2 regions of the Terribacillus sp. DMT04 genome follow, and region 1 is predicted to be linked to the other one. Evidence: predicted binding sites of a transcription regulator. Region 1 holds the regulator's gene; the other holds the start of a gene.
What was found. Region 1 encodes CtsR, which represses protease genes until heat stress. Its sites were predicted from a motif close to ATGGTCAATAAAGGTCAAACA; they were not measured.
Positions count from the first base shown of each region.

Region 1 (3,426 bases):
TTCCTCCTTGGTCACTCAGTTATTTTCTAAGTGCATCCTTTCCCTAATAAGGGATGCACGTAATACATCTCTTTCTCTGCCAGATAAGCTTCTCTTCGCATAACGCTGCAGGAAGCCTGGCTGAATCAAAACCATTAATTCATTAAGTATAGATTGCGGCATATCTTCTATATACCCAAGATCGATACCTAATCTAACATCCGATAAACACGTTGCAGCTTCCTTCGATTCAATAATCCGGCTGTACTGCAATGTACCATAGGAACGAAAGATACGATCCTCCAGCTGAATGCTCAGTTCCTCCGTTAATGTCTCGCGTGCCTGCCGCTCTTGTTCAATCAGCTGACTAACTACGCTCTCCAAATCTTCTACAATATCTTGTTCTGATTTGCCTAGCGTAATTTGGTTAGAAATCTGATAGATATTGCCTTGTGCTTCGCTTCCTTCCCCATAGATACCGCGAACAACTAAACCAAGCTGGTTAATAGCTGGGGTCAAGCGGTTCATTTGGTGCGTCATCGTAAGAGCAGGCAGGTGCATCATAACCGAAGCTCTAAGGCCCGTGCCAACATTTGTTGGACAGGTAGTCAGGTAACCTCTTTCTTCATCGAAAGCATAGGTTATTTTCTGCTCAAGCCAATCATCAACTTCAAATGCTTTATTCAATGCTTTTTGCAGTTGAAAGCCTGGCAAGTACAGCTGAATACGCAGATGGTCTTCCTCATTTACCATAATAGAGACTTGTTCGCTCTCAGAAAGCAAAACTCCTGCCTCTTCCGCATGTTCTGCTAAATGCGGACTAATCAGATGCTTTTCGACAAGTACTTTCTTTTCTATCGGAGAGAGATCTGCTATACGAATGAACTGCAGTGATCCCTGATGGTCAAAAGCAGTATCTTGATAATTCTCCTGAAAGAACTCGAGTACGTCATCTAACTCCTCTGCTTTGGCGATGAGCGGAAAGGAACGATTCTCGAAATTACGAGCAAGACGGATTCGGCTGCTCATGACAATATCGCAGTCAGGTCCATTTTCTTTCATCCACGGACTAATTGCATCACTCATAAAATTCTCAAGCGACATCAGCTTTCCTCCTCTTCTTGCTGTTCCAGAAGGCGGATTTTATCGCGGATTTCTGCTGCCTTCTCAAATTCTTCCGCCTGAATGTATTCCTGCATGGATTCCCGGTAAGCTGCAATCTTGCGTTTTTTCTCAATACCGCTTCCCATTCGCTTTGGTATCTTGCCTTCATGCTTTGTGTTTCCGCTGTGTACGCGTCTAAATATCGGATTTAAGTTATCCTCGAAAGTTTCATAGCAGGAAGCACAACCAAATTTCCCTACGCGAGTGAACTCATGATAAGTCAGCCCGCATTTCGGACAAGCAAGAGCTGTTGCCGATTGGGAGAACTGTTTATGATCTTGAATAGTAGAAGGATTCATATGAAATAGGCCGGATAATAGGTTATGCAAAGAATATCCTTCTTGACCATACGATACATATCCATTCTCTTTTGCACATTGTTCGCATACGTGCATCTCCGTTTTCTGACCGTTAATGACATTTGTCAAATGCAAGGTTGCCGGTCTTATATGACATTCTTGGCACTCCATCAAGACGTCCTCCTTATCTGACTAATACTTGATAGCAGTCAGCATTGATACCAAGATACGAGACCTGACCTCATCGCGAAGCGGTAACGGAAAGGCTAATGTATCCCGGCTTGTTGCTCGTAACATAATCTTCGCTTCTCGCTCTGTCAGAATTTTCTCTTCTGCTAGCCTTTCAATCACACTGTTGGCCGTTTGCTGTGCTACGCGTGGTTGGACCATAGCAATTACTTCGTCTATCAAACTTGCTGCTGTATGGTGTTTTACCCGAATAATACGTATATAACCACCGCCGCCGCGCTTACTTTCAACTAAATAGCCCTTTTCAACAGTGAATCTTGTTTTGATAACATAATTAATTTGGGATGGCACACACTGAAAACGATTAGCTACTTCACTCCGCTTAATCTCCACTTCCTGTTCATCTGCAGATTGCAGAATGTTCTTTAAGTATGCTTCGATTATGTCAGATATGTTGCTCACTCATGCCGCCTCCCTTCTTTTGACTTTGACTATCTTTGACTTTATTATATACGCTTTGCAGAAGGAATGCAAAACTCTTCCTTTCTAGCATAGCCTCGAATAACAGAAAAAAACCCTCAAAAGGGTTTTAACTTTTCGCAGTACTAACTGTGCGGATATTAGGTATGTCTGTTAATTCCTCAAAGAGCTTCATTTCATTTAATGCTTGCCGCGTTTCCAGCCCCACATATAACATTTTACGACCATCATGCTGCTTTTTCATTTTCATATCTGCAAGCGCTAAATGATGGCTTTCCAATACTTCCATAATTGGTGTAACCGTTTCGTCTTTATCTAACTCAATCTCAAGCTGGTATGCTTTCTGTTTTTTATTCGCCAGAAACATCTTTTCAAAGTTATTTAGAAAGATTAAGATCAATAAAATGAGAACAGTTGTAAAGACGGCTTCCATATACATACCGGCCCCAATAACTAACCCCAGTCCAGCTACCGTCCAGACAGATGCTGCTGTTGTGAGCCCCTTAACCGTTGAACCGTTTACAATAATTGTACCTGCACCTAAGAACCCTATCCCGCTAATAACATAGGAAGGTATCCGAGCAGGATCAAATTGTACATAACCATGTTCCTCGCTAAAGGCTGTAAAGCCATATAAGGAAAGAATCATCATGAGGCAGGATCCTACTCCAACCAAGATATGCGTACGCAAACCAGCATGGTGATTTCCCATTCCTCGCTCCATGCCAATTGCACCAGAGAGAAACACTGCTATGATAATTTTCATCATTACTGTTAGTGATTGATCATTAAATAAATGTTCCATTCCCGATTCCCTTCTTTCTCTATGAAGTATATGAAATTTAACTAATAAGTATGAGCATATGTTACAGGAAGTATAGAAGCAACACAAAAAAGCTCCCGATAAGTTAGTCACTAACTCATCGGGAGCTTTTCATCTTGCCTGGCAGCGTCCTACTCTCGCAGGGCGAACCCAACTACCATCGGCGCTGAAGAGCTTAACTGCTGTGTTCGGCATGGGAACAGGTGTGACCTCTTCGCTATTACCACCAGACAATTCAAAGATTCAATTGAATGAACCCTCAAAACTAGATAAGAAACTTCATGCTTTTACATCTCATGCGCTGCCAAGCACCGGAGTGCTTGGTCTTTGGCGTTGACTTACTAACGTCTAGCTGCGTTGAGCTAGATCCAGCTCCAAAGGCCAGAAACTCCAGTATAAGCAATAGCCCTCCAAGGGAAAATTCCCCTTTACGGCCTCTTGCTTATCCTTACGTTTCTAAACGGCCTTTTCCGCTTTTCGTTTTTAGTTAAG
Region 1 covers NZ_CP077639.1:138,038-141,463, reverse strand. Annotated here, with positions in the region: gene KS242_RS00745 (protein-arginine kinase McsB) at 16-1,083, opposite strand; gene KS242_RS00740 (protein-arginine kinase activator protein McsA) at 1,083-1,613, opposite strand; gene KS242_RS00735 (CtsR family transcriptional regulator) at 1,635-2,093, opposite strand; gene KS242_RS00730 (MgtC/SapB family protein) at 2,221-2,916, opposite strand; rRNA gene rrf (5S ribosomal RNA) at 3,053-3,165, opposite strand; rRNA gene KS242_RS00720 (23S ribosomal RNA) at 3,418-3,426, opposite strand, start outside.

Region 2 (3,426 bases), 700 kb from region 1:
AAGCTAATAATAGAATCAAAACGGTTTAGGAATTCTGGTTTAAAGTAAGCGCCAAGCTTCTCCATAACAGATACCGCTTCGTTGCTTGAATTTGTAAAGCCGACAGAATTCTGTTTATCTCCTGTACCAGCATTACTTGTCATGATAATGACAGTATCTTTAAAGCTGACTTTCCGGCCTTGGCTATCCGTCAAGTGACCATCTTCCATGATTTGCAAGAACATATGCTGTACATCTGGGTGTGCTTTTTCTATTTCATCCAAAAGCACGATTGTATAAGGGTTACGACGTACACGCTCTGTGAGCTGACCTGCTTCTTCATGCCCTACATATCCAGGAGGAGAACCAATTAGTTTCGCCACAGAATGACGCTCCATGTACTCACTCATATCTAACCGAATAAACGATTCGCGCGTTCCGAACATCTCTTCTGCCAACGCTCGGGTAAGCTCTGTTTTACCTACCCCAGTCGGACCTACAAAGAGGAAAGAACCAATCGGGCGCTGTTTGGATTTCAATCCAGCACGGCTGCGCCGAATTGCTTTAGCCACTCGTTCAACCGCCTGCTGCTGACCAATTACTTTGCTGGACAAATTGGCAGCCAAGTTTTTCATTTTGTTTTGTTCTTCAGATTGAATCTTTGTTACAGGAATACCTGTTTTTTCTTCTACAATCTGCTGGATGACTTCAACTGTCACTTTGCCTTTTTCTTCATCCTTCGGCTCTTCCAGCTTGTGTTCGAGCTGAATCTCTTCCTGACGAAGATACGCGGCACGTTCATAATCCTCACGCGCTGCTGCTTCTTCCTTCTCTTTAGAGATTTGCGCAAGACGCGTTTGGATAGCGTCTTCATCGGTTGTTACTGTTAGTAAGTTAATGCGAGAGCCTGCTTCATCAAGCAAGTCAATTGCTTTATCCGGCAAGAAACGATCTTGGATATAACGCTGAGACAAGTTGACGCTGGCAATAATTGCATCTTCACTGTAAGCAACTTGATGGTACGCTTCGTATTTTTCTTGCAACCCTTTTAGAATCTCGATCGCCTGCTCTGTTGTTGGTTCTTTGACCATAACTGGCTGGAAGCGGCGTTCAAGCGCTGCGTCTTTCTCTATTTGACGGTACTCTTTTAATGTTGTAGCACCTATCAACTGGAGTTCACCGCGAGCAAGTGCAGGTTTCAAAATATTCCCTGCATCCATTTGCGAGCTTTCAGCAGTACCAGCACCTACTAACAAATGGATTTCGTCAACGAACAGAATGACGTTTTTACGCTGCTGCAATTCAGAAATAAGCTGTTTCATTTTTTCTTCAAACTGTCCGCGCATCCCTGTGTTAGCAACGAGCGATGCAACGTCAAGCAAGTAAATCTCTTTGTTTTGCAGCTTCACAGGGACATTACCTTCGATGATTTGCAGAGCTAGTCCTTCTGCTATAGCTGTTTTACCTACCCCTGGTTCCCCGATTAGAACTGGGTTATTTTTATTGCGTCGGTTTAGTGTTTCAATGACGCGTTTCACTTCTTGTTCACGACCAATAACCGGATCAATCAGACCCGCTCGCGCACCGTCTGTTACGTTTTTGCCAAGTGAATCAAGCAATCCACCGCGACCATTACCGCCTGCTTGTGCTTGCTGATTTCCGCCAGCTTGAGAACCGGACTGCGATCCTCCGAACATATTTTTAAAGAAATCATCCATTGTTCCGCCATTAGAAGCGAAACCAGCTGGGTTTTTAGATGTATTTTTTATTTCATTATAGCAAGTATGGCAGAGCTGTAATTGCTGTTTTTGGTTATTGAATTGCATTAACAAGTTTACATTTGCTTCTCGTTCACCACAATGTTGACATTTCATATTACAATTACCTCCCCAATTAGGTTAAATCTTTTATTTGGCCAAGCGTCAATTTGACTTTGACTATCTTTGACCTTGTAAATCTATTATAGTCTGACCTTCTTTGACTTTCAAGTCTTTTGCATTACTTTTTTATAATTATTTTAGATAAGCAGTTAGATATGGACATAACTAATTTATAGCAGAATGTTGACAGCATCTACTTTCACCGTATTCACTATTTTCATTAGAAATAAACCTAAACAAAAAAGGCTGCCGAGATTTACTCGACAGCCTGCACTGCTATATAGCGCAGTTTTTATTTATTTCGCGTTTCGTCTTTCATTGTTGCGAAGTTCCACTCGTCTGATCTTACCAGAAGAAGTTTTCGGCAAATCTTTGACGAATTCAATTTTTCGTGGGTACTTGTATGGTGCAGTTGTATTTTTTACATGTGTTTGCAACTCTTTCACAAGACCAGGCTTGTTCTCGTCAACACCTTCGCGCAGAATGATAAATGCTTTGACGACATTCCCGCGAATCTCATCTGGGCTTGCTACGACAGCACATTCTGCAACAGCAGGGTGCTTCACTAAAGCGTCTTCTACTTCGAACGGTCCAATTGTATATCCAGAGCTGATGATAATATCATCGCTGCGTCCTTCAAACCAGAAGTAGCCGTCTTCATCAATCGATGCTTGATCACCTGTAACGAAATAGCCATTGCGTTCCGCTGCTGCTCGGCGTTCTGGCTCACGGAAATAAGTTTTGAACAAAGCAGGACTATCGAGCTTCAAAGCGATATCGCCGACTTCACCTGTTTTGACTTTGTTGCCATCTTCATCAATGACAACTACTTCATTTCCTGGAGTCGGTTTACCCATAGAGCCTGGTCTTGGCTCCATGCCTTTCATAATACCTAAGAGCAATGTGCTCTCTGTCTGACCATACCCATCACGCACAATAATGTTAAAGTGCTTTTGGAATACGTCGATTACTTCTCTATTCAATGGTTCACCAGCAGAAACCGCACTATGCAGCTCATTTAAATTATAGCTGCCAAGATCCGTCACTTTCGCCATGAGACGATACTCGGTCGGCGTGCAGCAAAGCACATTGATTTTATAGTCCTCTAATAAAGAAAGATACGTTTTCGCATCAAAACGTCCCATATAAACGAAGCCAGTTGCTCCCGTTCCTAATACGGAAAGGAAAGGACTCCATACCCATTTCTGCCAGCCTGGTGCAGCTGTTGCCCATACGATATCTCCTTCAGAAGCAGATAGCCAATTTTCAGCAGCTGTGCGCAAATGCGCATATCCCCAGCCATGTGTATGCACGACCGCTTTTGGATTACCTGTTGTTCCGCTCGTATAAGACAGCAATGCTAAGTCGTCTCTCGTAGTTTGTACTGTTTCCAATTCAGCTGACGCTGTTTCTTTTAATGATTCAAGATTATGCCAGCCCGCAGCAGGACCGCCGATAGCGAGCTTAATCAAGCTATCTTGATTCTCAATAGCTTCAAACTGCTCTGCGAACGCGTGATAGCTAATAATGCTTTTCACCTTTCCGTGATCAATACGGTATTGCAGGT
Region 2 covers NZ_CP077639.1:835,676-839,101, reverse strand. Annotated here, with positions in the region: gene KS242_RS04495 (ATP-dependent Clp protease ATP-binding subunit) at 1-1,853, opposite strand, end outside; gene mbcS (acyl-CoA synthetase MbcS) at 2,156-3,426, opposite strand, start outside.
Region 2: the regulator CtsR is predicted to act here: its motif matches at 1,944-1,964, upstream of KS242_RS04495 (ATP-dependent Clp protease ATP-binding subunit).